Regions from separate parts of the Pseudomonas sihuiensis genome, predicted to be linked through region 1. Evidence: riboswitches for the same ligand, from Rfam matches in the RefSeq annotation. Region 1 holds a riboswitch; each other region holds the start of a gene.
What was found. Region 1 has a riboswitch for cobalamin ahead of cobW (cobalamin biosynthesis protein CobW). Riboswitches for the same ligand answer to the same signal wherever they lie in the genome.
Positions count from the first base shown of each region.

Region 2: linked by a shared signal. The riboswitch ahead of BLT86_RS14665 (energy-coupling factor ABC transporter permease) and the one ahead of cobW (cobalamin biosynthesis protein CobW) in region 1 are both predicted to bind cobalamin.
Region 3: linked by a shared signal. The riboswitch ahead of cobO (cob(I)yrinic acid a,c-diamide adenosyltransferase) and the one ahead of cobW (cobalamin biosynthesis protein CobW) in region 1 are both predicted to bind cobalamin.

Region 1 covers NZ_LT629797.1:4,055,146-4,064,895, forward strand. Annotated here, with positions in the region: gene BLT86_RS19060 (vWA domain-containing protein) at 1-282, opposite strand, end outside; gene BLT86_RS19065 (ATP-binding protein) at 264-1,265, opposite strand; gene cobN (cobaltochelatase subunit CobN) at 1,501-5,247, opposite strand; gene cobW (cobalamin biosynthesis protein CobW) at 5,339-6,388, opposite strand; cobalamin riboswitch at 6,484-6,678, opposite strand; gene BLT86_RS19080 (cobalamin biosynthesis protein) at 6,765-7,190, shown strand; gene BLT86_RS19085 (hypothetical protein) at 7,206-7,751, shown strand; gene cobM (precorrin-4 C(11)-methyltransferase) at 7,786-8,541, shown strand; gene BLT86_RS19095 (hypothetical protein) at 8,775-9,005, opposite strand; gene BLT86_RS19100 (ParD-like family protein) at 9,180-9,392, shown strand; gene map (type I methionyl aminopeptidase) at 9,389-9,750, shown strand, end outside.
Region 2 covers NZ_LT629797.1:3,104,534-3,114,283, forward strand. Annotated here, with positions in the region: gene BLT86_RS14645 (threonine dehydratase) at 1-893, shown strand, start outside; gene BLT86_RS14650 (hypothetical protein) at 895-1,704, opposite strand; gene amn (AMP nucleosidase) at 1,974-3,506, opposite strand; gene BLT86_RS14660 (hypothetical protein) at 3,572-4,294, shown strand; gene BLT86_RS14665 (energy-coupling factor ABC transporter permease) at 4,304-4,984, opposite strand; cobalamin riboswitch at 5,039-5,241, opposite strand; gene BLT86_RS14670 (acyl-CoA dehydrogenase family protein) at 5,283-6,932, opposite strand; gene BLT86_RS14675 (TetR/AcrR family transcriptional regulator) at 6,929-7,570, opposite strand; gene BLT86_RS14680 (hybrid sensor histidine kinase/response regulator) at 7,794-9,750, opposite strand, start outside.
Region 3 covers NZ_LT629797.1:625,874-635,623, reverse strand. Annotated here, with positions in the region: gene cobT (nicotinate-nucleotide--dimethylbenzimidazole phosphoribosyltransferase) at 1-781, opposite strand, end outside; gene cobU (bifunctional adenosylcobinamide kinase/adenosylcobinamide-phosphate guanylyltransferase) at 778-1,299, opposite strand; gene BLT86_RS03240 (cobyric acid synthase) at 1,339-2,787, opposite strand; gene cobD (threonine-phosphate decarboxylase CobD) at 2,787-3,797, opposite strand; gene cbiB (adenosylcobinamide-phosphate synthase CbiB) at 3,790-4,698, opposite strand; gene bluB (5,6-dimethylbenzimidazole synthase) at 4,702-5,355, opposite strand; gene BLT86_RS03220 (cobyrinate a,c-diamide synthase) at 5,352-6,644, opposite strand; gene cobO (cob(I)yrinic acid a,c-diamide adenosyltransferase) at 6,644-7,255, opposite strand; cobalamin riboswitch at 7,446-7,654, opposite strand; gene BLT86_RS03210 (hypothetical protein) at 7,688-8,008, opposite strand; gene BLT86_RS03205 (NlpC/P60 family protein) at 8,019-8,543, opposite strand; gene BLT86_RS03200 (C40 family peptidase) at 8,629-9,261, opposite strand; gene BLT86_RS03195 (molybdopterin molybdotransferase MoeA) at 9,413-9,750, opposite strand, start outside.

The DNA.
Region 1 (9,750 bases):
GAGCACGCCCTTGGCCCGGCTCAGTGCACCATGGCGACGGGTGGAAGCGGAGGCATCGACCAACACCAGCCACAGCTCCTCGGCCTGCTGGCTGCGCGGGCGCAGCACCAACTGTTCTCGGCGTTGCGGTCGACCCTGGCGCAGCGTCGCGGCCCAGTCGATTCGTCCGCCCGCACCGCTACGCGCAGCACCACGCAGGCCGCCGCCGAGTCGTCCGGGCCGGTTGCGGGCATCCGCGCCTGTGGCTGTGCGCGGGCGGATGCTCAGGACTTTTTTGGCCAACGCGGCGGCACGCGCCGTTCGCCCATGGCCTGCGGCTGCGCCGGCAGCTCGCCCCACTGGCCCTCGCCCTGGCTCTGTTCCTGCGCCTGCTGCGGCGCCTGGCTCTGCTCGGGCGGTGTGGCAGCCGGCGGTTGTTGCTGGCGACGGCGATGGCGCAGAACGAAGTCCTCCACCGCCTCGATATCCACAGGCTCGATGCCCGCCGCGCCACGCCAGGCCGCATGAGCACGGGCGGCGCGCAGCCAGACCAGATCGGCGCGCAGACCGTCGACGCCGGCAGCGAAGCAGCGCTGGCTGATCTCACCCAGGGCGGCGTCATCTAGCGGGATATCGGCCAGGCGCTGGCGGGCGTTCTGGCAACGCATCGCCAGGGCATCCTGCTCATCCTGCCAGCGTTGCAGAAAAGCGGCGGGGTCGGCATCGAAGGCCAGACGGCGACGGACGATCTCGGCGCGCTCAGCCGGCTGCGGCTGGCCATCGAGCGCCAGGTTGAGGCCGAAGCGGTCGAGCAGTTGCGGGCGCAGTTCGCCCTCTTCGATGTTCATGGTGCCGATCAGCACGAAGCGCGCGGCGTGGCGATGGGAGATGCCGTCGCGCTCGACGTGGTTGACCCCGCTGGCGGCAGCATCGAGCAGCAGATCGACCAGATGATCGGGCAGCAGGTTGACCTCATCCACATACAAAACGCCGCCATCGGCACGGGCCAGCAGGCCTGGGGAAAACTGCGCGCGGCCCTCGCCGAGGGCCGCGTCCAGATCCAGGGTGCCAACGATGCGCTCCTCGCTCGCCCCCAGCGGCAGGGTGACGAAGCGGCCACCGTCGAGCAGATCGGCCAGGCTACGGGCCAGGGTGGACTTGGCCATACCGCGCGGGCCCTCGATCAGCACGCCGCCGATGGCCGGATCGATGGCCGCCAGGCACAGCGCCAGCTTCAGCGAATCGGCGCCGACCACGGCGGCGAGGGGGAAGTGATGTTCGGTCATGGCTCTGGCCTGTGGATAAACATGGTTCCGACGGTAGCCCGGATAAAATCCGGGAATGGCGGTGCGGGCAATTGGCGATTGCAGCGGATCAGAGGGATTCCTCCCCTCTCCCATTTATGGGAGAGGGGCCGGGGGAGAGGGTTTATCCAGCGACACCGAGCGACCTGAACCACCCTCTCCCCAGCCCTCTCCCGCAAGCGGGAGAGGGAGCACAACCCCCCCGCACTCAAGCGCTTCATGACTCCTCACTATCGAGCAGCAGGTTTTCCAGCGCTTCGCGATACTCGCCGGGATTCTCCCACAGGCCGCGCTGCTGGGCTTCCAGCAGGCGTTCGAGGATATCGTTGAGCGCCCCCGGGTTGTGCTGCTGAATAAAATCGCGGGTGTCCTTGTCGAGCAGGTAGGCATCGGTGAGCAGCGCGTACTGGTGGTCATCGACCAGCTCGCTGGTGGCGTCGAAGGCGAACAGGTAGTCGATGGTCGCGGCCAGTTCGAAGGCGCCCTTGTAGCCGTGGCGCTTCATGCCCGCGATCCACTTGGGATTGGCCGCGCGGGCGCGCACCACACGGTTAAGTTCTTCCTTGAGGGTGCGAATGCGTGGCGTATCCGGCTGACTGTTGTCGCCGAAGTAGCTGGCCACCTTGAGCCCGCGCAGGGTTTCCACCGCCGCCAGCATGCCGCCCTGGAACTGGTAGTAGTCGTTGGAATCTAGGATGTCGTGCTCGCGGTTGTCCTGGTTGTGCAGCACCGCCTGCATCTGTTCCAGGCGTTCGACGAAGCGCTGCCGCGCGGGTGCGCCCTCGGCGCCGCTGCCGTAGGCGTAGCCGCCCCAGTTCAGATACACCTCGGCGAGATCGGCGCGGCTCTGCCACAAGCGCTCCTCGATGGCGTTCTGCACACCGGCACCATAGGCCCCCGGCTTGGCACCGAACACCCGCCAGCCGGCCTGGCGCCGCGCTTCGGCTTCATCCAGGCCGCTGTCCTCGAGCGCCAGCGACTCGCGCCAGACCCGCGCCGACAGCGGGTTCATGTCTTCCGGTTCGTCCAGCTCGATCACCGCCTGCACGGCCTCGTCGAACAGGCGGATCAGGTTGCTGAAGGCATCGCGGAAGAAGCCCGAGACGCGCAGGGTGACATCCACCCGGGGGCGGCCCAACTGCTCCAGCGGCAGCACCTCGAAACGCTCGACGCGCTGGCTGCCCGGCTGCCATACCGGGCGCACGCCCATCAGCGCAAGCGCCTGGGCGATATCGTCGCCGCCGGTACGCATGGTCGCCGTGCCCCATACCGACAGGCCGAGCTGGCGCAGATGGTCGCCCTCGTCCTGCAGATGGCGCTCCAGCAGGCGATCCGCTGCCTGCACGCCGAGGCGCCAGGCCGTGGGCGTGGGCAGGTGGCGCACGTCGACAGTGAAGAAGTTGCGCCCGGTGGGCAGCACGTCCAGACGCCCGCGACTGGGCGCGCCGCTCGGCCCGGCAGGCACGAAACGCCCCTCCAGCGCGGCCAGCAGGCCGCCCATCTCGGCGTCGCCGCAGGCATCCAGCAGCGGCGCGATATGCTCGGCCAGGCCATCGAGAATCAGCGCCACCTCGGCGCCAAAGGCTTCGCTGCGCTCCCCTGCCAGGCGCTGTTCGATCAGCCTCAGCGCCAGCAGCTCCAGGCGCTCGCGGGTATCGCCGACGGTACGCCACAGGCTGTTATCCACAGCCAGCAGTGCCTGTGGACGCAGTCCCTCCCAGGGCTGGCCCATATCGCAATCCAGCGGATCGAGACCCAGCTCCAGCCCGCGCGCCAGCGCGCGCAGCAGGCTGGCATTGGCGCCCTGGCCATCGCCACGGGGGATGCGCAGCAAGGCCAGCAGGGTGTCGCGGCGCAGCTGGCCAGTCGGCGACTCACCGAACACGTGCAGGCCATCGCGGATCTGCGATTCCTTGAGGTCGCACAGGTAGGCATCGAGCTGCGGCAGCCAGCTGTCAGCATCGTCGTTGAGTTGCAGGCCCAGCTCGCGGTCGAGGCTGGCCTCGCGCACCTTGGCCAGGATCTCGCCACGCAGCTCCACCGCGCGGCGCTGGTCGAGCTGGCTGGCGTCGTAGTACTCATCGGCCAGGCGCTCCAGATCGCGCAGCGGGCCGTAGCTTTCGGCACGGGTCAAAGGCGGCATGAGGTGGTCGATGATCACCGCCTGGGTGCGGCGCTTGGCCTGCGCGCCCTCGCCCGGATCGTTGACGATAAAGGGATAGATATTCGGCAGCGGGCCGATCAGCGCCTGCGGCCAGCAGCCCTCGGACAGGCCGACGCTCTTGCCCGGCAGCCATTCCAGATTGCCGTGCTTGCCGACGTGAATCAGCGCATCGGCGGCGAAGGCCGTGCGCAGCCAGGCGTAGAAGGCGATATAGCCGTGCGGCGGCACCAGATCGGGGTCGTGATACACCGCCGCGGGGTCGAGCTGATAGCCGCGAGCAGGCTGGATACCAACGAAGGTCAGGCCGAAGCGCAGGCCGGCCACCATCATCCGCCCGCTGCGGAACATGGGATCGCTCTGCGGCTCGCCCCAGCGCTCGCGCACCTCCTGCTGGTTGGCCGGCGGCAGGCTGTGGAAAAACCTCAGGTAGTCGTCCAGCGCCAGGCTTTGCGCACAGGGCCGCGTATCCAGACCATCCAGATCGTTGGTAACGCCACCGAGCAGGCTGTGGACAAGTGCGGTGCCGCTATCGGGCAGGTTATCCACTGGATAGCCTTGCGCCTGCAGCGCGCGGAGGATATTCAACGCGGCGGCGGGCGTATCCAGGCCAACGCCATTGCCGATACGGCCATCGCGGGTCGGGTAGTTGGCAAGAATCAGCGCGATTCGCTTCTGATCGTTGCTTTTAAGCGCCAACTGACACCATTTACGCGCCAGTTCAGCGACGAAGGCCATACCCGATTCGTGTGCCTGATAGCACACCACATCGCTCTGGCTGCGCTCGCTGCGCCAGGCCAGGCCCTTGAAGCTGATGGCAGTGCCGATCAGCCGGCCATCCAGCTCGGGCAACACCACGTGCATGGCCAGGTCGCGCGAGCCCAGGCCCTGGGCGCTGGCCTGCCACTGCGCCTGGTTGTCCAGCGAGCAGATGGCCTGCAGCACCGGGATGTCGCGGCGGAACACCCGCGCCTGCGGCGCCTCGGGGTTGGACAGGGCAAAGCCGGTGGTATTGATGATCAGCGCGGCGCTCGTTTCGTCCAGCCAGTCCTGCACCTGATCCAGGCAGGCCGGCTCCTTCAGGCTGGCCACCGCAATCGGCAGCGGGTTAAGGCCCTGGCCGAACAGGTGCTGGCAGAAGGTATCGACGAAGGCGGTGTTCGCCGACTGCACATGGTTGCGGTAGAACAGCAGCGCCGCTACAGGCGCGTCCGGCTGCCAGTGCGCACGCCAGTCGGCCAGCGTGGCCGGACTGTGCTGCGGGTGATAGAGGCAGACACGCGGCAGCGCTTGCGGCTCCTGCCAGGCCTCGTCACGCCCCAGCCAGCGGCTGCCGATGCAGCGGAACAGCTGGCGCGCGTTATCCAGCCCGCCCTGGCGCAGGTACTGCCAAAGGCGCTGGCTGTCTTCTTCGCTAACGTTGCCAAGGGCACTCAGCTCCGGGTCAGGCTTGTCGTCGCCGGGCACCATGATCACCGTGGCGCCGCGCGCGCCCAGCTCCACCAGGCGTTCGACACCGTAGCGCCAGTAACTCACCCCGCCATGCACCGAGATCAGGATGACCTTGGCGTGCTGCAGCACCTGCTCGACGTAGAAGTCCACCGAGGCGTTGTTGCTCAGTTGCGCCGGGCTGGCCAGGCGCAGGCTGGGGTAGTCCTCCGGCAGTTGCCGGGCGGCTTCAGCCAGCAGGGCGAGGTGCGAATCACCCGTGCACAGGATCACCAGCTCGGCAGGCGTCTGGCCAAGGTCGGCAATGCTGTCGGCCGGCAGTTGGGTGCCAGGCTGGGTACGCAGGAGATGCATGTTCGCTCCGAGGAAGGCGCGAATCGTGGGAGGGGCTTTAGCCGCGACTATCCGCGAATTGGATCGCGGCTAAAGCCCCTCCCACAATCACTCAGGCCAGCGCTGCTTGCAGCTCGGCTTCTATAGCCGCGCGGTCGAGCTGCTGGCCGATCACTACCAGGCGGCTCACTCGCGGCTCGTCGGCTTGCCAGGCGCGGTCGAAGTGGCGATCGAAACGCTGACCGACACCTTGCACCAGCAGACGCATCGGCTTGCCAGGGATGGCAGCGAAACCTTTCACCCGCAGGATGCCGTACTTGGCCACCGCATCCTTCAGTGCGGCCAGCAGACGCGCCTCCTCGGCTTCCGGTAGTTCCACGTGGAACGAGTCGAATTCCTCGTGATCGTGGTCTTCGTCTTCATCATCGTGATGGGTGCGGCGGCTGTCGATATGCAGCTCGGTTTCGCTGTTCAGGCCCAGCAGCACATCCAGCGGCAGCTCGCCGCCGTGCGCCTCGATCACCTTGACTGCCGGCGGCAGCTCCTCGGCCACCTCGGCGCGCACCGCGGCCAGCGCCTCGGCGTCGAGCAAATCGGCCTTGTTGAGGATCACCAGGTCGGCGCTGGCCAACTGGTCGGCGAACAGCTCGTGCAGCGGCGATTCATGATCGAGGTTGGGGTCGAGCTTGCGCTGCTCGTCCACCTGATCCGGGAAGGCGGCGAAGGTGCCGGCGAGCACCGCCGGGCTGTCGACCACGGTAATCACCGCATCGACGGTGCAGGCGTTGCGGATTTCCGGCCAGTTGAAGGCCTGCACCAGCGGCTTGGGCAGCGCCAGGCCGCTGGTCTCGATAAGGATATGGTCAAGGTCGCCACGGCGCGCCACCAGCTCACGCATCACCGGGAAGAACTCTTCCTGCACGGTGCAGCACAGGCAGCCGTTGGCCAGCTCGAAGACGCGGCCGTTCGCCTCTTCCTCACTGCAGCCGATGGAGCACTGCTTGAGGATCTCGCCATCGATACCCAGCTCGCCGAACTCGTTGACGATCACCGCGATACGGCGTCCTTCGGCATGGGCCAGCAGGTGCCGCAGCAAGGTGGTTTTGCCGGCACCGAGAAAACCGGTGACGATAGTGACAGGCAGTTTGGCAAGGGTTTTCATGGAAGGCCCCGTGGCGTCGGTAAGTTCGGCGGACGGGTACGCGCAGGCGGGCACGCAGGTGCGTGCTGGCCCCGTCGGATCACCCCGTCCGAGCAAATGGCTGGTCAGTCGAGGCAGGTCTCCTGGCTCACGGTCTGCGCATTGCGCGCCCTTCACCTTCCCGCCTGACGGCAGTGGTGTACGAAGGGTTTAAGACCGTTCACAGTTGCGGGGGCAGCCAGGGCATCGACCCTGTTCCCTCTTAGCTCCCCGGCGCCGTACCGGGAAGAACCTCGAAAGCGAGAAGGCTACGCAGGCCGCGGCGGCCGGTCAATCGCGGTTGACCGGTGGGATGCGCCATGTTGAGCTACGCCGCTGCACAGCACGAGCGCCCTTGATGATGCCTAGCCCCTTGAATCCCAGCCCTGACGCCTCGCCCATGGTGGTGGCTGGGCTTGGTTGCAGGCGCGACTGCCCCCAGCAAGACCTGCTCGCCCTGCTCATCCACAGCCTGGCCCAGCATGAGTTGACTGTGGATAACCTCGTTGGACTGGCCAGCATCGCCCACAAACGCGACGAGCCGGGGCTGCATCAACTGGCAATCCACTTGAATCTGGAGCTGACGTTCTTCCCCCCCGAAGCACTCACCCTCTACCAGCCGGAAAATGCCGACAGTGCCCTCATCCGATCCGTAACAGGCAGCCCCGCTGTGGCTGAACCCTGCGCCCTGGCTCTGGCCACGCAACTGGGCAAGGCAGCTCGCCTGCTGGGCGAGAAAACCCGCACAGCCAACGCCACCTGTGCGTTGGCAGGACTTCAATAGTTTGAGCATACAGCCTTGGATTACTTCGAAAGCGTTATTAAGACTTTGCTTGAAGGTGAAGGGTATTGGGTTCGACAGTCGTTCAAGGTCAACCTGACCAAGGAAGAAAAAAGGCAGGTGGGTAAACATTCCATTCCACGCCCGGAAATCGACCTTCTCGCTTACAAGCCCAGCGAAAATAGACTTCTCGCCTTTGAAGCAAAATCCTTCCTCGACTCTCCCGGTGTCCGACTGTCATGTCTTAGCGAAATCCATGACATTCCCGAAGGCAAATACAAGCTGTTTACTTGCGAAAATTACAGGTCGATCGTTTTCCAACGACTCAGACAGGATCTTATCGATTGTGGAATGGGTGACAGTACTACCGAAATAGTTCTGGGACTCGCTGCCGGTAAGGTCTATCAATCCAGGAATGCTGAAATCAAGGAGTTGTTCTCGCGAAACGGCTGGCTGTTCTGGTCACCGGAAGATATCCGCAACAAAGTGATCGCCCTCGCCAAGCGCGGCTATGAAAACGAGCCCGCCATCATCACGGCCAAAATTCTGATGCGCCAACCATGAACAGCGCAAACTCCCCCCTGACAAGGCACACCTCATGACCGTCTACTTTATCGGCGCCGGCCCCGGCGATCCCGAGCTGATTACCGTCAAGGGCCAGCGCCTGATTCGTTCGTGCCCGGTGATCCTCTATGCCGGCTCGCTGGTGCCCGAGGCGGTCCTGCAAGGCCACAACGCCGAGCAGGTAATCAACACGGCCGAGCTGCACCTGAGTGAGATCATTACGCTGCTGAGCCAGGCCCATAAGCGCGGCCAGGACGTGGCCCGCGTGCACTCCGGCGACCCTTCGCTGTACGGCGCTATCGGCGAGCAGATTCGCGAGCTGCGTGCTCTGGGCATCCCTTTCGAGATCATCCCCGGAGTGACTGCCACCGCCGCCTGCGCGGCCTTGCTGGAAAGCGAGCTGACCCTGCCGGGCATCGCCCAGACCGTAATTCTCACCCGCTACGGCACCACTTCGCCGATGCCCGAGGGCGAGCAACTGCACGACCTGGCGCGGCACCGCGCAACCATGGCCATCCACCTCGGCGTGCGCCAGCTGCCGGCCATAGTCGGCGAACTGCTGCCGCACTACGGCGCCGACTGCCCCATCGCGGTTATCCACAGGGCCAGTTGGCCGGATCAGGACTGGGTGCTCGGCACCCTCGCCGATATCGAGACCAAGGTCGCAGCCAAGGGCTTTCGCCGCACGGCACTGATTCTGGTCGGGCGAGTGCTCGATCCGGGTGTCTTTGCCGAATCAGCGTTATATGACTCGGCGCATCGCCATCTTTATCGCCCTGGCAACGACTGAGCCATCCGTCATCTGGCGAGAAACTGTGCAAAGCGCTGAAAGCCCCGTGATAGCTGACGCCTGAGAACTTATCAACAAGATAGGCCGAAGTTTATCCAGAGCTATTGTGAATAACGATGCGACAAGGATCAGTTTTTGAACAACAGGCTGAGTAGCCCGATTTATCTGGGCTTCAGCCTGGTATCACAAGGATATCCACAAGATGATCCACGGCAACTGTTAGCAACTCACCCTCAGAGCTGCACCTCGACCCGCTTGATACCCAGAGCCCGCAGCTCCGGCATCAACTCATCCAGGCTGGCAAAGGTCTCGACCTGCTCGGCCTCATCAACCAGAAAGAAGCTACGCCCTGCGCCTTTCTTGAAAAATACGATCCACTCAGCGGTATTGGCCGGATTGACCATGACCTGGGTATCGAACACAACCCCCTCGCTCGTTCTGCGTTTCACATCCGCGCGCTTCATCCTCTCTCCTGTTCCAGCGTGACTCAGATGATCCCACTGCCTGCATACGGCAGCGGATACGGCTCATAGTGTAAAGGATGAGGTGAGCACGCCTTGCTCACTGATGATCGGTGAGTGAAATCAGTCCCATAGTTATATATGCTTCATATACGAATCATATATAAGGAGGTATCCATGGGCATCGTCAACATCGATGACGAGCTGCATGACCAAATCCGCCGGGCGAGCAGCGTCTCGGGCCGTTCGATCAATGCACAGGCGGGTTTCTGGATTCGCATCGGCATGCTCTGCGAGATGAACCCGACGCTGAGCTTCAATGAGCTGATGTCCGCCGAGATGCGTGCAGCCGGCGTGGTGGTTCCGCCAAGAATGGCGGATGCCTCATGAGCAAGACACCGCAACAGATCGCCCTGATGGCGGAATCCGGCAGGTTGCTGGCGTCCGTGTTCGGCTACCTGGATCGCCTGGATCTGCTCGGCATGTCGACCCTGCAGGTCAACGACCTTGTGGATAACTACATCGTGGGTGAACTCAAGGCGCGCCCGGCGAGCAAGGGCCAGTATGGTTTCGCCTACGCCATGAACACGTCACGCAACGAGGTGGTGTGCCATGGAGTCCCCAGCGCCGACGATATCCTGCGCGATGGCGATCTGGTGAATTTCGATATCACCCTGGAGAAGAACGGCTATATCGCCGATTCGAGCAAGACCTACCTGATCGGCAAGGTGTCGGACCAGGCTCGTCA
Region 2 (9,750 bases), 950 kb from region 1:
CGTTACTTGCCCAGCGCCTGAGCTGCGAGGTCTGGGTCAAGCACGAGAATCACGCCCCGACTGCGGCCTTCAAGGTGCGTGGCGGCTTGGTCTACATCGACGCCCTGCTGCGCCGCGAGCCGCAGGTGCGTGGACTGGTCACCGCCACTCGTGGTAACCACGGCCAGAGCCTGGCACTGGCCGCGCGCCAGGCCGGCCTGGCGATCCGCATCCTGGTGCCACACGGCAACGCCCGCGAGAAAAACGCGGCGATGCGCGCACTCGGCGCAGAGGTGATCGAACATGGCCGCGACTTCGACGAAGCCCGCGCCGAAGCCGCGCGTATCGCCGAACGCGACGACCTGCACTGGGTGCCGTCACTGCATGAGGATCTGGTGCGCGGCGTGGCTACCTATGCCCTGGAACTGCTGGAGGCGGTACCGAATCTGCGCCGGGTCTATGTGCCCATCGGCCTCGGCTCGGGTATCTGCGGGATGATCCGCACCCGCGACCTGCTTGGTCTCGACACCGAAATCGTCGGCGTCGTCGCCAGCGGCGCCGATGCTTATGCACGGAGCTTCGAACAAGGCCGGCTGGTGCAGACCGAACGTGCAGACACCCTGGCCGATGGCATGGCCTGCCGCCAGCCGCAGGAATTGGCGCTGGACATGATCCGCGCCGGCGCAGCACGCATCGTACGGGTCGACGACGAGGAGATCCGCGCTGCCATCCGCACCTATCACGAGGACACCCACAACCTCGCCGAAGGCGCCGGTGCAGCGGCGCTGGCCGCGCTAATGCAGGAGCGCGAAAGCAACGCCGGCCAGCGCGTGGCCGTGGTGCTCAGCGGCGCCAATATCGACCGCGCTGCGCTGGCCGAACTGCTGCGTGACGAGGCGCCGGTCGCGGCCTGACTCAGGCCAGCGGCAGAGGCTCGGCAAGCAAACGTCCGGGCGTCTGCCGTAACCAGCGAGAAACGCCCCACTCCGCAGCGATCAGTGCCAGCAGCAGACCAATCTGAATCAGCAAGGCGATATAGAGCGGCTTGAACACATGACTGATCTGCCGCTTGAGCAGACCGAGCAGGAACTCGGCCTGGAACAGTTGTTCGATACGCGCATCCAGTACCTGATTCAGTACCTTCTCGTTGAGGCCGCTGTAACGAGCGGTTTTCTCTACCGCCATTTCGCCAATCGCCTTGCCCAGCAGACTGGCACGCAGTCGGTCGAGCAGATCGAAGGCGATGCGCTCGGTGGTCGAGGCCTCGGCACGCTCGGCGGCCTCCAGCAGCCGCTCGCTGCGCAGGTAATCCAGCGCCAACTGATTGAGCAGGGTCTGCACGCTGACATCCTGCACCGCCAATAACCCTTGCGCTTCCTGCGCCTCGACATAGGCCTGGAAATCACTCCAGATGTCGTCGGCCAGCTCCTGCACCAATGGCGCGTAGTTATCGAGATGGCGATTGATCTGCTGCTGGCTGCCATACAACAGCCCACCCTGGAAACCGAGGAAACCTCCGGCCAGCGGCAACAGCAGAAAGTAGAGTTTGAGCAGCCAGTGGTGCCAGCGATTGTTACGCGCCAACCAGCCCAGCCGGTGCAGCTTGACGGCCAGCAGCAGACCAGCCACAACGCCCAGCGTAAGGGCCAGGCCGGTGTAGAGGAAAAGACTGAAAAAGCTGAAGGGTTCCCACAACGCTGTGAGCAGCAGACGTGCCTGTTCCATGCGTATCGCCTCGTTCGTCCATGACGGGGGCGAGTCTAAACCAGCGCGCGGATCAGTACCGCCGGGGCGTGGCCAGACTGTGCGTCAGGCCACGCCCTGATGCCAGTTAGTTAAGCCGTTGCCCTCGATCTTTGTAGGAGCCGGCTTGCCGGCGATCCGCCATAAAAAGCATCGCCAGCAAGCTGGCTCCTACAAAAACGCCCCCTAGTGCAAGTAAGAGAGGGGCGGTAAAGAACTTATCTGATCAGCATCAGGCCACGCCCTGCTTATCAGCGGAACGGCGGCTCGTCGAAGCTGCGCAACTTGCGCGAGTGCAGCGAGTTGAGCTGGCTGCGCATCAGCTCCAGCGCGGCGATACCGATATGCAGGTGCTGGGTCACCGCGCGCTCGTAGAAGGCGCCGGCTGCGCCGGGCAGCTTGATCTCGCTGTGCAGGGGTTTGTCCGACACACACAGCAGCGTGCCGTAGGGCACCCGCAGGCGATAGCCTTGCGCTGCGATGGTGCCGCTTTCCATGTCCACTGCAACAGCTCGCGACAGGTTGATCAACGGCCGCTCCTGGGCCCAGCGCAGCTCCCAGTTGCGGTCGTCGTAGGTCAACACGGTGCCGGTGCGCAGGCGCTTCTTCAACTCGTCGCCCTCTTCGCCGGTAACCAGTTTGGCGGCTTCCTGCAGCGCCTGCTGCACCTCGGCCAGCGCCGGCAGCGGGATATGCGGCGGCAGCACGCGGTCGAGAATGCCGTCGCGGCGCATATAGGCGTGGGCCAGCACGTAGTCACCGATGGTCTGCGACTGACGCAGGCCGCCGCAGTGGCCGATCATCAGCCAGCAGTGCGGACGCAGCACGGCCAGGTGGTCGGTGATGTTCTTGGCGTTGGATGGGCCAACGCCGATATTGACCAGGGTGATACCATGGCCGTCCTCGGCCTGCAGGTGGTAGGCCGGCATCTGGTAGCGGTGCCAGACCACGTTCTCGATGATCGCCTGCATCTCGCCTTCGGCCATGCCGCGCTCGATCACCACGTTGCCCGGCAGCACCATGCGGGTGAAACGCGAGTCGCCCACCAGCATGTCCAGGCCGTGGCGGATGAACTGGTCGACGTAACGGTGGTAGTTGGTCAGCAGGATCCACGGCTGCACGTGGCGCCAGTCGCTGCCGGTGTAGTGCTGGATGCGCTTGAGCGAGAAATCGGTGCGCGCCGCGTCGAACAGTGCCAGCGGCAGCGGGTCGATGTTCTCCCAGTCGTACAGACCATCGGCGGTGCCGTCGGTAGCAGCAGACAGGTCGGTGCTGGGGAATACCCGCGCCAGCTCGGCGGCGGTCACGCCACTGCCGGCCAGCTCATCGCCGCCCTCGACCACGTAGGGATAGGGAATGTTCTGCTGGCTGCGGCCGACCTCGACGCGCAGGGTGAAGTCGTTCATCAGCGGGCGCAGCTGCTCCAGCAGGTATTTGCGGAAGGCCGCTGGCTGGGTCACGGTGATGGCATAGGTGCCTGGCACCTGTACCTTGGCGTAGGCGCGCACGGTGGTCGGCACCTCGCCCTGGCACAGGTAGGTCAGGCGCAGCTCGGGGTAACGGAACAGGCAGTGCTCGCTGGCATCCGGGCGGATGCGCTCCTTGAGGTAGCGTTTGAGCGCCTGGCTCAACGCACCGGTGGCTTCCTGATGCAGGGCGGCGAGGCGGTCGACGGCCTCTTCGGGGGTGTAGGCAATGATGAAATCATCTGAGCAGGCTTTCACAGTGCATCTTCCTGACTGAACGTACGCGCCTATCTTGCCTGCATACGTTGACGAAAACATAGCGCGATCCCCCGCCTATCGCTGCCAACGGCTAGGCTTGGATCAATTCGTCAGAGGTCACCATCATGCCTCGTGCAATCGTTCTGCTGCTGGCCATGGCCTCATGCTCAAGCGCTCAAGCCGGTGAACTCGATGGCCACTACCGAACCACGCTCGACGGCCAGCCGAGCGAGCTGATCCTGCGCCAGAACGACGCCGTGGTGGAAGGCGAGTACGTCGAGAGCCAGCACCTGCGCCTGGTCGTCAAAGGTCGCTACGACGGCAAGCTGCTGCGCGCCGAGATCAGCGACCCGCAATCGGGCCTGCTACTGGCGAACATGAACGCGACCTACGCCAACGCGATGCTCAACGCCAGTATCGCTGCGCGTAACCCAAGAAACGGGGAAGTATTGGAACGCCAGGCGCTATTTCAGCGCGAGGCGGCGATTGCGACGCCACCTACGTCAGGCACGCTGGACCCGACACTGGTCGGCACCTGGGTACACGAGAAGATCATCAACAGCGGCGCTGCCAGCCTCGCCTCGTTCAACACCCTGATGACCCTGCAGTTGAATGCCGACGGCAGCGTCACCCAGTGGAGCCGCGCGGTCGGCGGCGGAGGCGACTGGAGCTACGACAGCCCAGGCGAGGTGCAGTACAGCGGCCACTGGCGCAGCCAGGGCGGCATGCTGATGGTGCGCCTGGCTGGCGCCGCCGACTATCAACCCGCCGCCTACTACCGCTTCAGCGACCAGTACCTGGTCACCGAGAGCAATACCGGCAAGATGATCTGGCAACGCCGCCGCTGAGCGACCGGTTCAGGCCGGCTGATGCAGGCGCACGTTGAACAGCGGCCCCTGGCTGAAACGCGACAGCGCCTTGGCAGCGGCCAGCACGCCCAGGTCGATCAGCGGCTCGACCAGGATCACGCTCATGTAGGCCAGGCCGAAGCTGCCCACTGCTGCCAGGTTTTCGCTGGAGAAGCCGTGACCATAGAAGGCCCAGAACCCGACCCATGCGACGATGCCGCCCTGATAAGCGGTCGAAAGCGCCAGCGCCTGCTTGTAGGAAAGATCGACGTACGCGGTCCCCGGCGCGACGATGCGCTTGGCCAGCAGGCTGATACCCCACAGCGGGATCAACAGCGTGGTGACGTTCATGCCGTACTGCGGCAGGTCGAACTGGGCGAACAGCAGCCCCTGCAACAACAGCCCCGCGGCCAGGCCAATGGCAGCAGCACCGGCGCCGAACAGCAGGAGCAGGGTCGAGCCGAGGATCAGATGCACCTCGGAAACGCCCACCGCATGATGCGGGAACACTTCGAAGAAGCAGAATACCAGGGCGGTGGTCAGCAGGCTGCGTAGCGCCAGGGCGGCGACACCGCCGTTGTTGCGTACGCTGTCCAGGGCGAGTTTGGCGGTCAGGCCGAAAGCGGTGACGACCGTTGCGTAGCTGAGCAGGATCTTGGCGCCTTCGACGACACCGGGTTCGATATGCATGCGAGTTCCTTTGCCGCGCCCACCGCGCGACGATTCGGATAAGGGGGGTGGGCGAAACGCCCGTTGTCGATGGCAGGTCTCCTGGCTCACGGCTTGGCACTTCGCCCGCCTTCCCGACCGAAGTCAGTGGCATGAGGGCATCGTTCGCCGCTTACAGTTGCGGGGGCAGCCAGGGCATTGGCGAGATTCGCCGCACCCTGTTCCCTTTTCATCCGCGTCACAGACGTGCACGCAGAACCATCGGCGGCAAGATTACTCGCCTGCCCGGCTAAAAAACAGCGTGCCGGGCGGCCCTCGCTCAGACCAGGTGCGGCGTGCTACGCGCCAGCAGCGCCTCGACGTCGACGCCGCGCGGCAGGGTGCCGTAGACGCGGCCGCGGCCTTCCAGGCGACTGGCGATAAAGGCGTCGGACACCGTGGCGTTGCCGGCCTCCAGCAGCAGCTTGGCCTGCAGTGCCACGGCCATGTCTTCGGTGAGCTGGCGGGCGCGGTACTGGATATCGGCTGTATCAGCGAAATCTGCCTTCAGGCGCTGGATATGCGCCTTCAGGCGGGCATCGCCGTGGCCATCGCCCAGCTCGGCGAACAGCGCATCGAGTACGCCGGGCTCCTTGGACAGCGCGCGCAGCACGTCCAGACATTGCACGTTGCCCGAGCCTTCCCAGATCGAGTTGACCGGTGCTTCGCGGTACAGGCGCGGCATGATGGTTTCCTCGACATAGCCCGCACCGCCCATGCATTCGCTGGCCTCGTAGATCATTTCCGGCGCGCGCTTGCAGATCCAGTACTTGCCCACGGCAGTGACCAGACGAGCGAACTTGTCTTCCTGCGCGTCATGCGCGTGATCCAGCGCGCGGCCCATGCGCATGCACAGGGCCAGCGCGGCTTCGCTCTCCAGCGCCAGGTCGGCCAGCACGTTCTGCATCAGCGGCTGGTCGGCGAGCAGCTTGCCACCCACCTGGCGATGCGCGCAGTGGTGCGCAGCCTGGGTCAGCGCCTGGCGCATCAGGCTGCTGGAACCGACCATGCAATCGAAGCGGGTCATGGCCACCATTTCGATGATGGTCGGCACGCCGCGCCCTTCCTCGCCGAGCATCCAGGCGAAAGCGCCACGGTACTCCACCTCGCTGGAGGCGTTGGCCCAGTTGCCCAGCTTGTTCTTCAGGCGCTGGATGTAGAACGCGTTGCGCGTGCCGTCCGGGCGGTGACGCGGCAGCAGGAAGCACGACAGGCCCTTGTCGGTGTAGGCCAGGGTGAGGAAGGCGTCGCACATCGGCGCCGAGCAGAACCACTTGTGGCCCACCAGCTCATAGCCCTGCCCCGGCCCGCCGAGGCCGATGGGATAAGCGCGGGTGGTGTTGGCACGCACGTCGGTGCCGCCCTGCTTCTCGGTCATGGCCATACCGATGGTCACGCCCGTCTTCTGCTCCATCGGCAGGTTGCGTGGGTCGTACTCGGTGGCGAGGATCTTCGGCAGCCACTGCTCGGCCACGTTGGGCTGCAGGCGGATGGCCGGCACGGCAGCGAAGGTCATGGTCAACGGGCAACCGCTGGCCGCTTCGGCCTGGCTGTGCATATAGGTCAGGCCGGCACGGGCGACATGGGCGCCGGCGCGCGGATCGGTCCAGGGCAGCGACGGCAGGCCATGCTCGACCGCCGTGCGCATCAGCTCGTGGTAGGCCGGGTGAAACTCGACCAGGTCGATGCGATTGCCGTAGCGATCATGACTCTTGAACACCGGTTTGTTCTCGTTGGCAAGAAAGCCGGCCTGCATCAGGGCGCCGCCGGCCAGCGCACCATAGGCGCTCAAACGCTCGTGGGCCCAGGCGCCATCGTAGCGGCGAATCCACTCCTGCAGCGGCAGGTCGAGGCGATAGAGATTGGCACCATCGAGGCTCGGTACCTGGTTGAACACCTCGTGGGTTTCGGCATGCAGGCTGGGTTTCATCGCATGGGCTCCTTGGCGCCGACGGCGCGCAGACAGAAGGTGGCAAGACTGGCGCTGACCTGAGCCAGCTCCAGGGTGGGTTGGCCTGCTTCACGAGCGGCGCGAGCAGGTGGCGACAGAGGGCCGACCAGCGCTTCGGCAATGGCGCCGACCAGGCAGGCCGCCATCAGGCCAATCTGCTCGACGCGAAACTCACCGGCGCCGGCACCCTCCTCCAGCAGATCGATGAACAGTTCGGCGTAGGCTTCGCGATAGAGCAGGCGCTGCTCGTCGACTTCCGGGTCGACCGGTTCGGCGATCAGTGCGAAGGCCAGGCGGCGGCTATGCCAGGCGCGGGCAGCGAACTGTTCCAGGCCGATGCGCAGGCGCTCACTGGCGCTGCCCGGCCCACGCAAGGCTGCGGCCAGAGCATCTACCTCACGCTGGCTGGCGCTGGCGAATACCTCGGCGGCCAGTTCACCCTTGCTGCGAAAGTGGCGGTACAGACTACCGGTGGCGATGCCAACATCGTCGGCCAACGCCTGCATGGTCAGGGCGGCGAAACCGCCCTCGGCTACTCGCAGCAAGGCGCAGTCGAGAATACGCGCGCGCAACGCTTGGTCGCGATCGAGTCGAGCTTCGGTGGTGCGATAAGCCATGGTCTGAATCCTGATTCACCTGCATGCAGTGAATCAGGATTCAGACCATGGCTAAAGGGACGATCCGGCCAAATCTGCCGCCGAATCGGGAAAGAGGTTGCTCGTGCAAAGCTGCACTTGTAGGAGCCAGCTTGCTGGCGATCATCGATCTGACAGTCGCCAAGCATCACCGGCAAGCCGGCTCCTACAGGGCCCAGCGGCTTCATCACGCCCTGCGAAAGAGTCAGACCGGCGCGGCGCCACCGGAAACCGTTGCCGGGCGGCACAGCACCCAGTCATGCAGCAGCACGCGCAACTCGTCGAATTTCACCGGTTTCGCCAGGTAGTCGCTCATGCCCGCAGCCAGACAGCGCTCGCGGTCGCCGCTGTGGCTGTGCGCGGTGATCGCCAGCACCGGCAGCTCGGCGCAGCCCGGCAGGGCGCGCAGTGCGCGGCAGGTGGCGAAGCCGTCCATCACCGGCATCTGGCAGTCGAGCAGCACCGCATCCACCGTCTCGCCGCGCAGCAACTCCAGCGCCTCGGCACCATTGTCGGCAGTGCGCACGCGGTAGCCGAGCTTGAGCAACATGCCGCGGGTTACCAGCTGGTTGATCGCATTGTCCTCGACGATCAGTACCGTGCATTGCTGCGCCTGGCGCTGCAGCGCGCCACCCTGCGGCCGTGCCGGGCGAACATCGCTGACCTGAGGTTGCAGCGGCAGAGTCAGCGGCACATCGAGGCGAAACCGACTGCCCTGCCCCGGCTGCGACTCGTGACTGAGCACGCCACCAAGCAGGTCGACCAGTTGCCTGCAGATCGCCAGGCCGATGCCCAGGCCGCCGTACTTGCGCGTCATCGAGCCATCGAGTTGATGGAAGCGCTGGTAAAGGTCGCCGTCGCCGGGCGCGAATCCGATCCCCGTATCGCTGACCACCACACTCAACGGCAGGTTGCTGCCCACGCTACCGACGCGGCCGACCTGCAAGGTCACGCCGCCCTGGCTGGTGAACTTGATGGCGTTGTCCAGCAGATAGCCCAGCGCCTGTGCCAGCTTGGCCGCGTCGCCTTCCAGGGTGTCGGGCAGGTTGTCGTCCAGCTCCAGGGCGAACGTCAGCCCCTTGTCTTCGGCGCGCGCCGCATACTGGGCACGCAGACCATCGAACAGCCCGCGCAGGCTGAACGTCTCGCGCCGCGGATAGAGCTTGCCAGCCTGCAATTCGGTGAGCGCGAGGATGTCGTTGACCATGCGCATCATGTCGCGCGCGGACGCTGCGGCGGTCTTCTGGTACTGCTCCAGTTCGATGTCCATCTTCACCGTCTGCATCAGTTCCAGCGAGCCGATCACCCCGTTCATCGGCGTACGCAGCTCATGGGTCACGGTGGCGAGGAATTCATCCTTGAAACGGTTGCTGTCGGCCAGTTCCTGGTTCAGCGTTTCGAGCTTGCGTCCGGCCTCCTGGAGAATGCGCGTGCGCTCTTCCTTCATCGCGTTGATGCGGTCAGCCAGCGCCAGCGACAGCAGGCCCACTTCCAGCGCCGAGCCGATCTGGCTGGCATACATGGTGAGAAAGACGTTGGGCAGGTAGCCCAGCACCATCAGCGTGTTGACGATGCCGCCGATGAGAAAGGCGGTCCAGGCGAAGATGAAGTAACGCGCCACGCGCATACCGCGCAGCCAGGCAAGCACCCCAGCAGCGAAGATCACCACGGTGAACAGCAGGGCCAGGTAGGTGGCCAGACGCAATGCCGTGGCATAACTGACGCTCAGCGCCAGGATCATCACCACGGCGCCGCAGGCCATCAGCAGCAGCAACAGGCGATCGACCCAGGGACTGTGTTCGCCAGTGTGCAGGAAGCTGCGGGCGAACTGGCAGCCGAACAAGGCGGCCGAGCCAATCAGAAATGGCGTCGCGGCATTGGCCCACCAGGGGTTGTTGGGCCAGAAATACTCGATGCCGGCACCGTTGACCGAGACCTGATACAGGCCGAACGAGGCGATATAAAGGATGTAATAGAGGTAGCTGGTGTCGCGCACGCTGAGGAAGATGAACAGGTTGTACACCAGCATCACCAGCAGCACGCCGTAGATGATGCCAAGCACGTAGATACGCGCGGGCTGCTCTTCCAGATAGGCGTTGGGCGCCCACAGGGTCAGCGGCGCCTGGATCGAACCCTGGCTTTCCAGGCGCAAATAGATGCGC
Region 3 (9,750 bases), 2.0 Mb from region 1:
ATACCGCGATACCCTGCTGCGCGGCGGCCAGGTAGGCGCCGGTGAGCGCGGCGATCTCGAATCCACCCAGGTGAATCAGCGCCTGCAATGGCCCGTCGATCTGCGCCCGGTGCAGGGCCAACGCGGCATCGATCACCCGCGCCTTGTGCGCCACACCCGCGCCATCCAGCCCGGTGCCGGGACCTGCCAGCTCGCTCGCCGGGCAACTCAGCAGCCAGCAGGCCAGCGCTGCCGCCGCGGTGGTGTTGCCGATGCCCATCTCGCCACCGACGAACAGGTCGCAACCGCTAGCACGCGCGCGTTGGATGCTGTCGCGGCCGGCCTCCAGGCAAATCATCGCCTGGGCCAAGGTCATGGCCGGATCACGGGCGAAATTCTGCGTACCAGCACCGACCTGCAGATGGCGCACGCCAGGCAGCGGCGGCAAGGGTTCAGCAGTACCCAGGTCGATCACCTCGAGCGCCGCATCCAACTGACGCGCGAGCACACTGATCGCCGCACCGCCAGTGACGAAGTTGGCCAGCATCTGCCCCGTCACCGCCTGCGGGTAGGCGGAAATCCCTTCGGCCACCACGCCATGATCACCGGCAAAGATGGCGATCGACAGTTTGTCCAGGCTCGGCCGCTCGCGCCCCTGCAATGCGGCCAGATGGATCGCGAGACTCTCCAGCCGCCCCAGCGAACCCGCCGGCTTGGTCAATTGCTGCTGACGTGTCTCGGCCTTGAGCCGCGCAACATGATCGAGCGGCTGACAAGGCCCTTGCCACCATTGCAGACTCATAACGCCTCTCCCTTCAACACCATGGGCAAACCGGCGACGGTGAACAGCACGCGCTGACTGCGCTCGGCCAGCGCCTGGTGCAGCCAGCCGGCCTCATCGACATAACGGCGGGTGAGCTCGCCCAGCGGCACCACACCCAGCCCGGTTTCGTTGCTGACCAGCAGGATGCGCCCGGGCAGCTCATCCACACAGGCGAGTAGCGCATCGCGTTCGGCCGCCAGTCGAGCAGGATCGTCCTGCATCAGCAGGTTGGTCAGCCACAGGGTCAGGCAGTCCACCAGCAGGCAACGGCCGGGCGCGGCCTGTTCGCGCAGCACATGGGCCAGCGCCAGCGGCTCCTCGACCAGCGCCCAGTGCGCCGGGCGACGCGCGCGATGCTGAGCGACGCGCGCATTCATCTCGCCATCGAGCGGCTGGCTGGTAGCGATGTAAACGACTTCCAACCCGGACTCGTCGGCCAGCTTCTCCGCCAGCCGGCTCTTGCCGGAACGGGCACCGCCGAGGATCAATTCAAGCATGCTTCCATCCACATTAATTCAGCCCTGCAGAGTTCGCTCCTACAGGCCGCAAAGCGCTCTGAGTTTTTCGGTATCCAGATGCAGTTCCACCTGGTCCGCCAGGCGTTCGATATCGCGCTCGCGCAACGCCTGATAGTCCACCGTCTGCACCTCATGCAGCCCGGCCCAGCGCAACAGTGCAGCGAGCGCCGACGGCTGCTCGAACAGGCCGTGCAGGTAGGTGCCGAGCACCTGGCCATCGGCGCTGAGACCGCCATCGCTGCGCCCGTCATCCAGCTGCACGGCGCCGTTGAGGCCCGAACCACGACTGACGCCGGCATGAATCTCGTAGCCGCTGACATCAGCCTGCTCCAGGCACAGCCGACCGCGGACGTTACGCAGCTGCTTTTCCGGCTCAAGCAGCGTCTCGAAATCCAGCAGGCCGAGGCCCTCGCTGCTGCCGGCAGCGCCTTCCAGACCGTGCGGATCGTGAATCTGCCGGCCGAGCATCTGCAGGCCACCACAAATGCCCAGAACCTTGCCGCCGTAGCGCAGGTGGCGGGTGATCGCGGCGTCCCAGCCCTGCTCGCGCAGCCGTGCGAGATCGGCGCGCACGCTCTTGGAGCCAGGCAGGATGATCAGATCCGCTGGCGGAATCGCCTGGCCCGGCCCGACGAAGGTCAGTTGCACCTGCGGGTGTAGCCTTAGCGGGTCGAAATCGGTGTGATTGCTGATACGTGGCAACACCGGCACCACCACGCGCAGCGCCTGTGCGTCCTTGGCCTGCTGACGGGTATCGACGGCGTCTTCGGCTTCCAGGTGGAAATCCATCAGATACGGCAGTACGCCGAGCACGGGCTTGCCGGTGCGCTGCTGCAACCAGTCCAGCCCCGGCTTGAGCAACGCGATATCACCGCGAAAACGATTGATCACGAAACCGCGGATGCGCGCCTGTTCGCTCGGGCTGAGCAGCTCCAGGGTGCCGACCAGATGGGCGAACACGCCGCCTTTGTCGATGTCGGCAATCAGGATTACCGGGCAATCCACCGCCTCGGCAAAGCCCATGTTGGCGATGTCACCGGCGCGCAGGTTGATCTCGGCCGGCGAGCCTGCGCCCTCGACCAGCACCAGTTGATGACGCTCAAGCAAGCGCGCGTGTGACTCCAGCACAGCCGCCATGGCCACCGGCTTGTAGCCGTGATAGGTCAGCGCCTGCATGTTGCCGATGGCACGGCCGTGAATGATCACCTGGGCGCCCATGTCGCTGTTGGGCTTGAGCAGCACCGGGTTCATGTCGGTATGTGGCGCCAGCCCGGCCGCTTGCGCCTGTACCGCCTGTGCCCGGCCGATCTCGCCACCGTCAGAGGTCACGGCGGAATTGAGCGCCATGTTCTGCGGTTTGAACGGCACCACGGACACGCCCTGGCGCCGTACCCAGCGACACAGCGCCGTCACCAGTGTGCTCTTGCCAGCATCGGAGGTGGTGCCCTGCACCATCAGGGTGGTCATCAGGGCGTTTCCTCGAGACTGGCCAATATCGGCGCGCATTCCAGCAGCCCCTGCTCCAGCCGCAGCCAGCCAGCCTCGTCCGCCGGCAGGCCGAAGCGCAGGCTGTCCAGCTCGGCGAACAGGCGCACCAGGATGCCCCGCCGCGCCAGCAGCTCGACGCAGGGCACGGCGCGACGGGTGCAGCAGAACTGGAACAGCGACGAGCCACCGGTCGACGGCAAGCCACAGTCGCGCAGCAGCGCCTTCAGGCGCTCGCCGTCAACCAGCAGGCGCTCACGCTGGCGGCGCTGCCCCTCGCCATCGACCAGCAGGCTGCGCGCCACGCTGCGCGCCGGACCGCTAACGGCCCAGGGCCCGAGCAGCGCCGCCAGCTCATCCAGCAAGGCCTGTGCGGCCAGGACAAAGCCCAGACGCAGACCGGCCAGGCCGAAGAACTTGCCGAACGAACGCAACACGATCAGCCCCGGCATGTCGCTGTAGGCGGCCAGGCTGTGCTCCGGCGTGCAATCGATGAAAGCTTCGTCGACCACCAGCCAGCCGCCGCGCTCGGCCAGTTCGTCGTGCCAGTCGAGCAGGCGCGCCGGCTCGATCAGGCGGCCGGTCGGGTTGTTCGGGTTGACCACCAGCAGTACATCCACTTGCGGCAGCGCGCGATGCACCGAGCCCTCGCTCAGCTTGATCACCCGGTGCCCCTCGCGTCGCCAGGCGGCAGCGTGCTCGGCATAGGTCGGTGCGAGGATACCCACGCTGCTGTTCGCGCGCAGACGTGGCAGGGCCTGGATCGCCGCCTGCGAGCCGGCTACCGGCAGCAGGCTGACGGCGCCGTAATAATCGCGCGCCGCCTGCTCCAGGCCGTCGTCCGCTTCAGGCAGGCGCGCCCAGGCAGAGCCCGGTACCGCCGGCAGATCCCAACCATAGGGTGCGACCCCGGTGGACAGATCCAGCCAGTCCTCCAGCGGGATGCCATAGCGCTGCGCCGCTGCGCGCAGACGACCTCCATGTTCAAGCACCCAGCACCTCCCAGACGATCAGGCATAACAGCCACAAGCCAACCCCGGCGATAACCCTGTTCATCGCCCGTTCGATATCCCGTGCCCGCGGCGGTGGGCCTTCGCCCAGTTGTGGGCGTTCATGCACCTCGCCGTGATACTCCGCCGCACCGCCCAGACTAATGGCCAGGCTTCCGGCACCAGCGGCCATCACTGGGCCAGCATTGGGACTGTCCCACAACGGCGCCTGCCGGCGCCAGCAGCGCAGGGCCAGGGCAGTACGCCCAAGCAGCGCATAGGTCAGCGCCACCAGTCGCGCCGGGATGTAATTGAGCACGTCATCGATCTTCGCCGCGGCCCAGCCAAAACGCTCGAAGCGTTCGTTGCGATAGCCCCACATGGCATCGAGCGTATTGCTCAGGCGGTACAGGACGACGCCCGGCGCGCCAGCGACGATGAACCAGAACAAGGCGGCGAACACGGCGTCGGAGCCGTTCTCCAGCACCGATTCGGTGCCGGCACGGGCCACCCCGGTTGCGTCCAGCTCGGCGGTATTGCGGCTGACCATCCAGCCGACGCGCTCACGCGCCAGGGCCAGGTCACCCAGGCGCAGCGCGCGGGCCACCGGCTGCGCGTGCTCGTACAAGCTGCGCAGGCCAAGGGCGAAGTACAGGGCGAAGATCTCCACCGCCCAGCCAAGCGAGGTCAGGTGCACCAACAGCCAGGTAAGCAGGGTCAGCGGCAGCACCGCCAGGCACCAGGCCGATACGCCATGGCTGCGCCAGCCGCCACCGGCCGGGTTGAAGCGCTGCTCCAGGCGCCCCGCCAGGCGGCCGAAGGCCACCAGCGGATGCGCGCGCCTGGGCTCGCCCAGCACGGCGTCCAGCGCCACGCCGACGCAGGTGATCAGCGCCAGGCTCATCGTTCACTCACCAGATGATCCCCATCGATTCTCGAACAACAATTCCGATAGCGGTCGGGGCGTGGCCCAACCCTCCTCCACCAGCATCGGCTTTTCGTAAAAGGCCTGAACCGGCCCCAGGCACAGCAGCGCTACCGGCTTGCTACCGGCCGGCATGCCCAACAATGCGGCCAGCGCCTCGGGGTCGAACAACGATACCCAACCGAGCCCGAGCCCTTCGGCACGCGCAGCCAGCCACAGATTCTGAATGGCGCAGGCCACCGAGGCCATATCCATTTCCGGCAAGGTGCGTCGTCCAAAGACATGTGCGTCGCGTCCCTCCATCAGCGCCACCGCCAGTAGCTCGGCGCAGTCGCGAATACCCTCGACCTTCAGCCGCATGAACTCGTCACTGCGCTCGCCGAGGGCCTCGGCAGTGCGCACCCGCTCGGCCTCCACCAGCTCATGAATGGACTCACGCAGTTGCGGGTCACTGACGCGCACAAAGCGCCAAGGCTGCATCAGGCCAACGCTCGGCGCGTGGTGGGCGGCTTCGAGCAGCCGCGCCAGGACCTCGGCTGGCACCTCGCCGCCGCTGAAATGACGCATATCGCGGCGCTCGGCGATGGCGCGATACACCGCCGCGCGCTCTTCAGGGCTGAAGGCATGCTCGCTCATGGACGTAACAGCGCGGCGGCCGCCTCCGGGTTGGACGGCAGGTAAAAGTGGATATAGCTGGCGGTGAGTCGTCCCAAACGATACACCGCCTCGGCTACCGGCTTGCCGTTCGGGCAGCGACCGAGCGCCAGAGGCTGCAAGGGACTTTCCAGCCGCGAGTGATGGTAACTGTGGCCACGTAGCTCGCCTTCGGGCAGCGTCACCTGCTGCAACGCCAGGGCGGTCAGCCGTGGCTGCAAGGCGGCGCTGCCCGCCAGCAGGCCGAGCATGCGCCCGCTGGCGCCTTGCTTGTCGCGCAGTTCATCAAGCAGATAGAGCATGCCGCCACATTCGGCGAGCAAGGGTTTGCCGGCCTGGTGATGAGCACGAATCGCCGCGGCCATGGGCTGGTTGCCTTCCAGCTCGGCCAGGTACAGCTCCGGATACCCGCCAGGCAGATAAAGGCTGTCCACCTGCGGCAGCTCGCGATCAGCGAGCGGTGAGAAGTAATGCAGCTCAGCGCCGAGCGCCTGCAACAGATCGAGATTGGCCTGATAGAGAAAGGCGAACGCCGCATCGCGCGCCACGCCGATGCGTACGCCAGCCAACAGCGGCGCCAGTTCATCGAACTGCGGCGCGGCGAAGCTCACCGCAGGCGGCAGGTCGACGTTGGCGCTGGCCGCCAGGGCATCGGCGGCGGCGTCCAGACGTGCATCCAGATCGGCCAACTCACCGGCCTGCACCAGCCCCAGATGGCGGCTGGGCAACTCCACCGCGGCGCTACGCGGCAACGCGCCAAACCAGCGAATGCTCGCTGGCAGCGCATCGCGCAGAATCTCGCCGTGGCGCGTGCTGGCGACACGGTTGCCGAGCACGCCGGCAAAGGGTAAGTCCGGCTGGAAGGTGGCAAGCCCGTGGGCCAGGGCGCCGAAGGTCTGCGCCATGGCCGCACCGTCGATCACGCCCAGCACCGGCACGCCAAAGTGGCGCGCCAGGTCGGCCGCCGACGGCTTGCCGTCAAACAGGCCCATGACCCCTTCGATCAGGATCAGGTCCGCCTCGCCGGCGGCCTGCCATAGCAGGCGACGGCTTTCCGCCTCGCCGACCATGGCCAGATCGAGCTGGTACACCGGCGCGCCACTGGCACGCGCATGGATCATCGGATCGAGAAAGTCCGGGCCGCACTTGAACACCCGCACCCGCCGCCCCTGACGCGTATGCAGGCGCGCCAGCGCGGCGGTTACAGTGGTCTTGCCTTGACCGGAAGCCGGTGCGGCAATCAATAGTGCCGGACAGTGACGTGTGGTCATCAGAATTCGATGCCCTTCTGTGCTTTTACCCCAGACTTGAATGCGTGCTTGACCAGGCTCATTTCGGTGACGGTGTCAGCCGCCTCAAGCATGCCTGGCAACGCGCCACGGCCGGTCACCACCACATGCTGCAGCAGCGGCCGGGCCTCGATATCAGCCAGCACCGTGTCCAGTTCGAGGTAGCCATGCTTGAGGGCGATGTTCAATTCGTCCAGCACCACCAGGCCGACCGACTCATCGCTGAGCAGATGCCGGGCGACCGCCCAGGCTTCCTGCGCCTTGGCGATATCACGTTGGCGATCCTGGGTTTCCCAGGTGAAACCTTCACCCATCACGTGATAGCTGACTTCCTCGGGAAAACGGCGGAAGAAGGTTTCTTCACCGGTGCTGGCCGCACCCTTGATGAACTGCACCACGCCGACCTTGATGCCATGGCCAAGGGCGCGCGCGACCATGCCGAAGGCGCTGCTGCTCTTGCCCTTGCCATTGCCGCTGTGCACCAGCAACAGGCCGTATTGGTCCTGGGCCTGGGCGATCTTTTCGTCGATCAGGGCTTTCTTGCGTTGCATGCGCGCCTTGTGACGGGCGTCGCGTTCGGCGGTCTCACTCATGCTGTGCTCCTGCACGTCAGGCACCCGCGCCGCCTGTTCATCGAACAGTACGAACGGCAATGAGGAAGAAGATCGCGATGATCCGCACGCACTCATCCAGGCGCCAATGGCTGGTCAGGCGAGCGGAAGACGAAAAAACACGAACGCCCCGGTAGAACCGGAGCGTTGGCCGGACAACGCCCTCCGCGATGCCGTGAAACTGCGACAGGCCGGTCTCCGGGCTTGTGAGCGAACCATGGGTTCGACGCCGCGCCTTCCCGTGCATAGCACAGTGGCTTTGAGCAGCGTTTGACTCACCTACCGTTGCGGGGGCAGCGCCGGCATTCGAACCGGCTTCCCTGTTTCACCCCTTGGCCGCCATTCACGGCAACGCGGGGCACCTGAAGCAAGGCGCGCAGGGTAGAGGCTGGCAGCCCTGCCCGTCAACGCCACTCAGTGCCTGGGCATGAACCCGGGCGGCTTGCTCGCCAACCAGTCGACGAACGTTCGCAAACGCTCGTCGCTCAGCAGTGCCTCGCGGCTGTTGTAGGTCAGCGCCAGCTCCTTTTCACTGAAAAGCCGATGAATCTGGTTATGGCAGGCGCGGCAGACCCACAGCGTGGCGGTGATACGTTCATGACGGGGGTAGCGCTTCTGCACATAAGCCTTGTCGTGCAGCGCCTTGGGAATCAGGTGATGACGGGTCAATGCGACGGGGCGTGCACACAGTTCGCAGACCTCAGGCTGAGGCGGCAGGCGAATGGGATCGACCATGGACAGTAATTCAGGGATTACGCGCGAGCTCTGGCGTGATGACCCGCTTGGCATCGAGATAGACGCCCTGCCAGTAACCGCTGGTGAGGCTGTCCAGGCGCACGGTGCCGCCGGTAGAGGGGGCATGAACGAAGCGGCCGTCACCGACATAGATCCCGGCATGACTGACGGCGCGGCCACCATTGGTGGCAAAGAACACCAGATCACCACTTTGCAGGGCGTCACGACGAACATCTGGCGTACGCATCGCACTCAGCTCACGAGTAGAACGCGGCAGGCTGATGCCAGCGGCATCACGGTAGACATAGCCGATCAGGCCACTGCAGTCGAAACCGCCATCCGGTGTATTACCACCGTAGCGATAGGGTGTTCCAACCAGGCCAAGCGCGCGAAACAGCACATCTTCGGCACCGCCCTGATAGGACGAAGAAGCAATTGGCGGCGTGTAGGCAGGCTGAGGAGAAGGGGCGCGACTGCTACAGGCACTCAGTAGCAGAACAAGAGAAATTACAGCGACACGGGTCGTGACGGGCATAAGCGAGGCGATCCTGAGCCTGAATGCGCCCTACTCTGCCCGAGACACGACGAACGGCGCAACCCTGGGGTTACGCCGTGAAACATCAGGGATGACGCCTGGCTGCGACTTGATCGTCCACTGGCGCCAGCGCCAGTACGCGCTTGGCTTGCAGGTAGCTGCGATTCCAGTAACTGTCATCCAGGCTATCGATGCGCACACCACCGCTGCGGCTGCTGCTGGAGTGGATGAACTGATCATCACCCAGGTAGATGCCGGCATGACTGACGCGACCACGACCACGATCATTGAACAGGATCAGATCACCCGGTTCCAGATCGGCGCGCGCCACCTTCGGCGCATCGAGGTTGATCAGCTCACGCGTGGAACGCGGCAGTTCCAGGCCGACTTCCTCGCGGAACAGGTAGCCGATAAAACCGCTGCAATCGAAACCAGTCTGTACCGAGCTACCGCCGTAGCGATAACGGGTACCGATCAGCGAACGCCCGAGATCGAGCAGGCTGTCGGCCAGTTGCGGCATTTCATAGGGTTGATCGTCGATCAGCGCGTTGATCTCATCATCGGCAGGTTCATCCTGCTCGATCATCAGGCGAGTCACAGGTTCGACTGCTGCATCGCTGATCGGTTGCTGCGGTTGCGTCTGCGGCGCATGGCCGGCACAGGCAGCGAGAAAGACTGTGAGTGCAATAGGCACGAGGGGTGCGAAGCGTTTTAGCATGGGCACGACCGTGTCGAGTGAATTTAACAAGTCCGCGACTATGCCCTCTATAACGCTCATTTGCAAATTCTATCGACAGAATTGTGACTCAGTGGTCTCGCCATTTCATCTAAAGCGCCCAACCATCTGCATGGTCGGGCGGCTCGGAAACCTAGCCGAGAATCTCGCTGAGCGGAATGAAACGCAACATATCACCCTCGGCCAGCGTACTGCCTTCCATGACCTCGGCTAGCCCTTCAGCCCAGGCGGCGCTGCGCAAAACGCCGGAACTCTGATTGGCATAGGGCACCACGCGCCCATGCTCCAGACGCGCGCGCAGGTACTCACGGCGCATACCCGGCTTAGCCCAGGTAAAACCTGCCGGCACCGCGAAGCCCAGTGGTTCGACCCGCTGCACCCCAAGACGACGCAACATGTAAGGACGCGCCAGCAGTCCGAAGGTGACCAGTGTCGAGGCCGGATTGCCCGGCAAACCTATTACCGGAACGC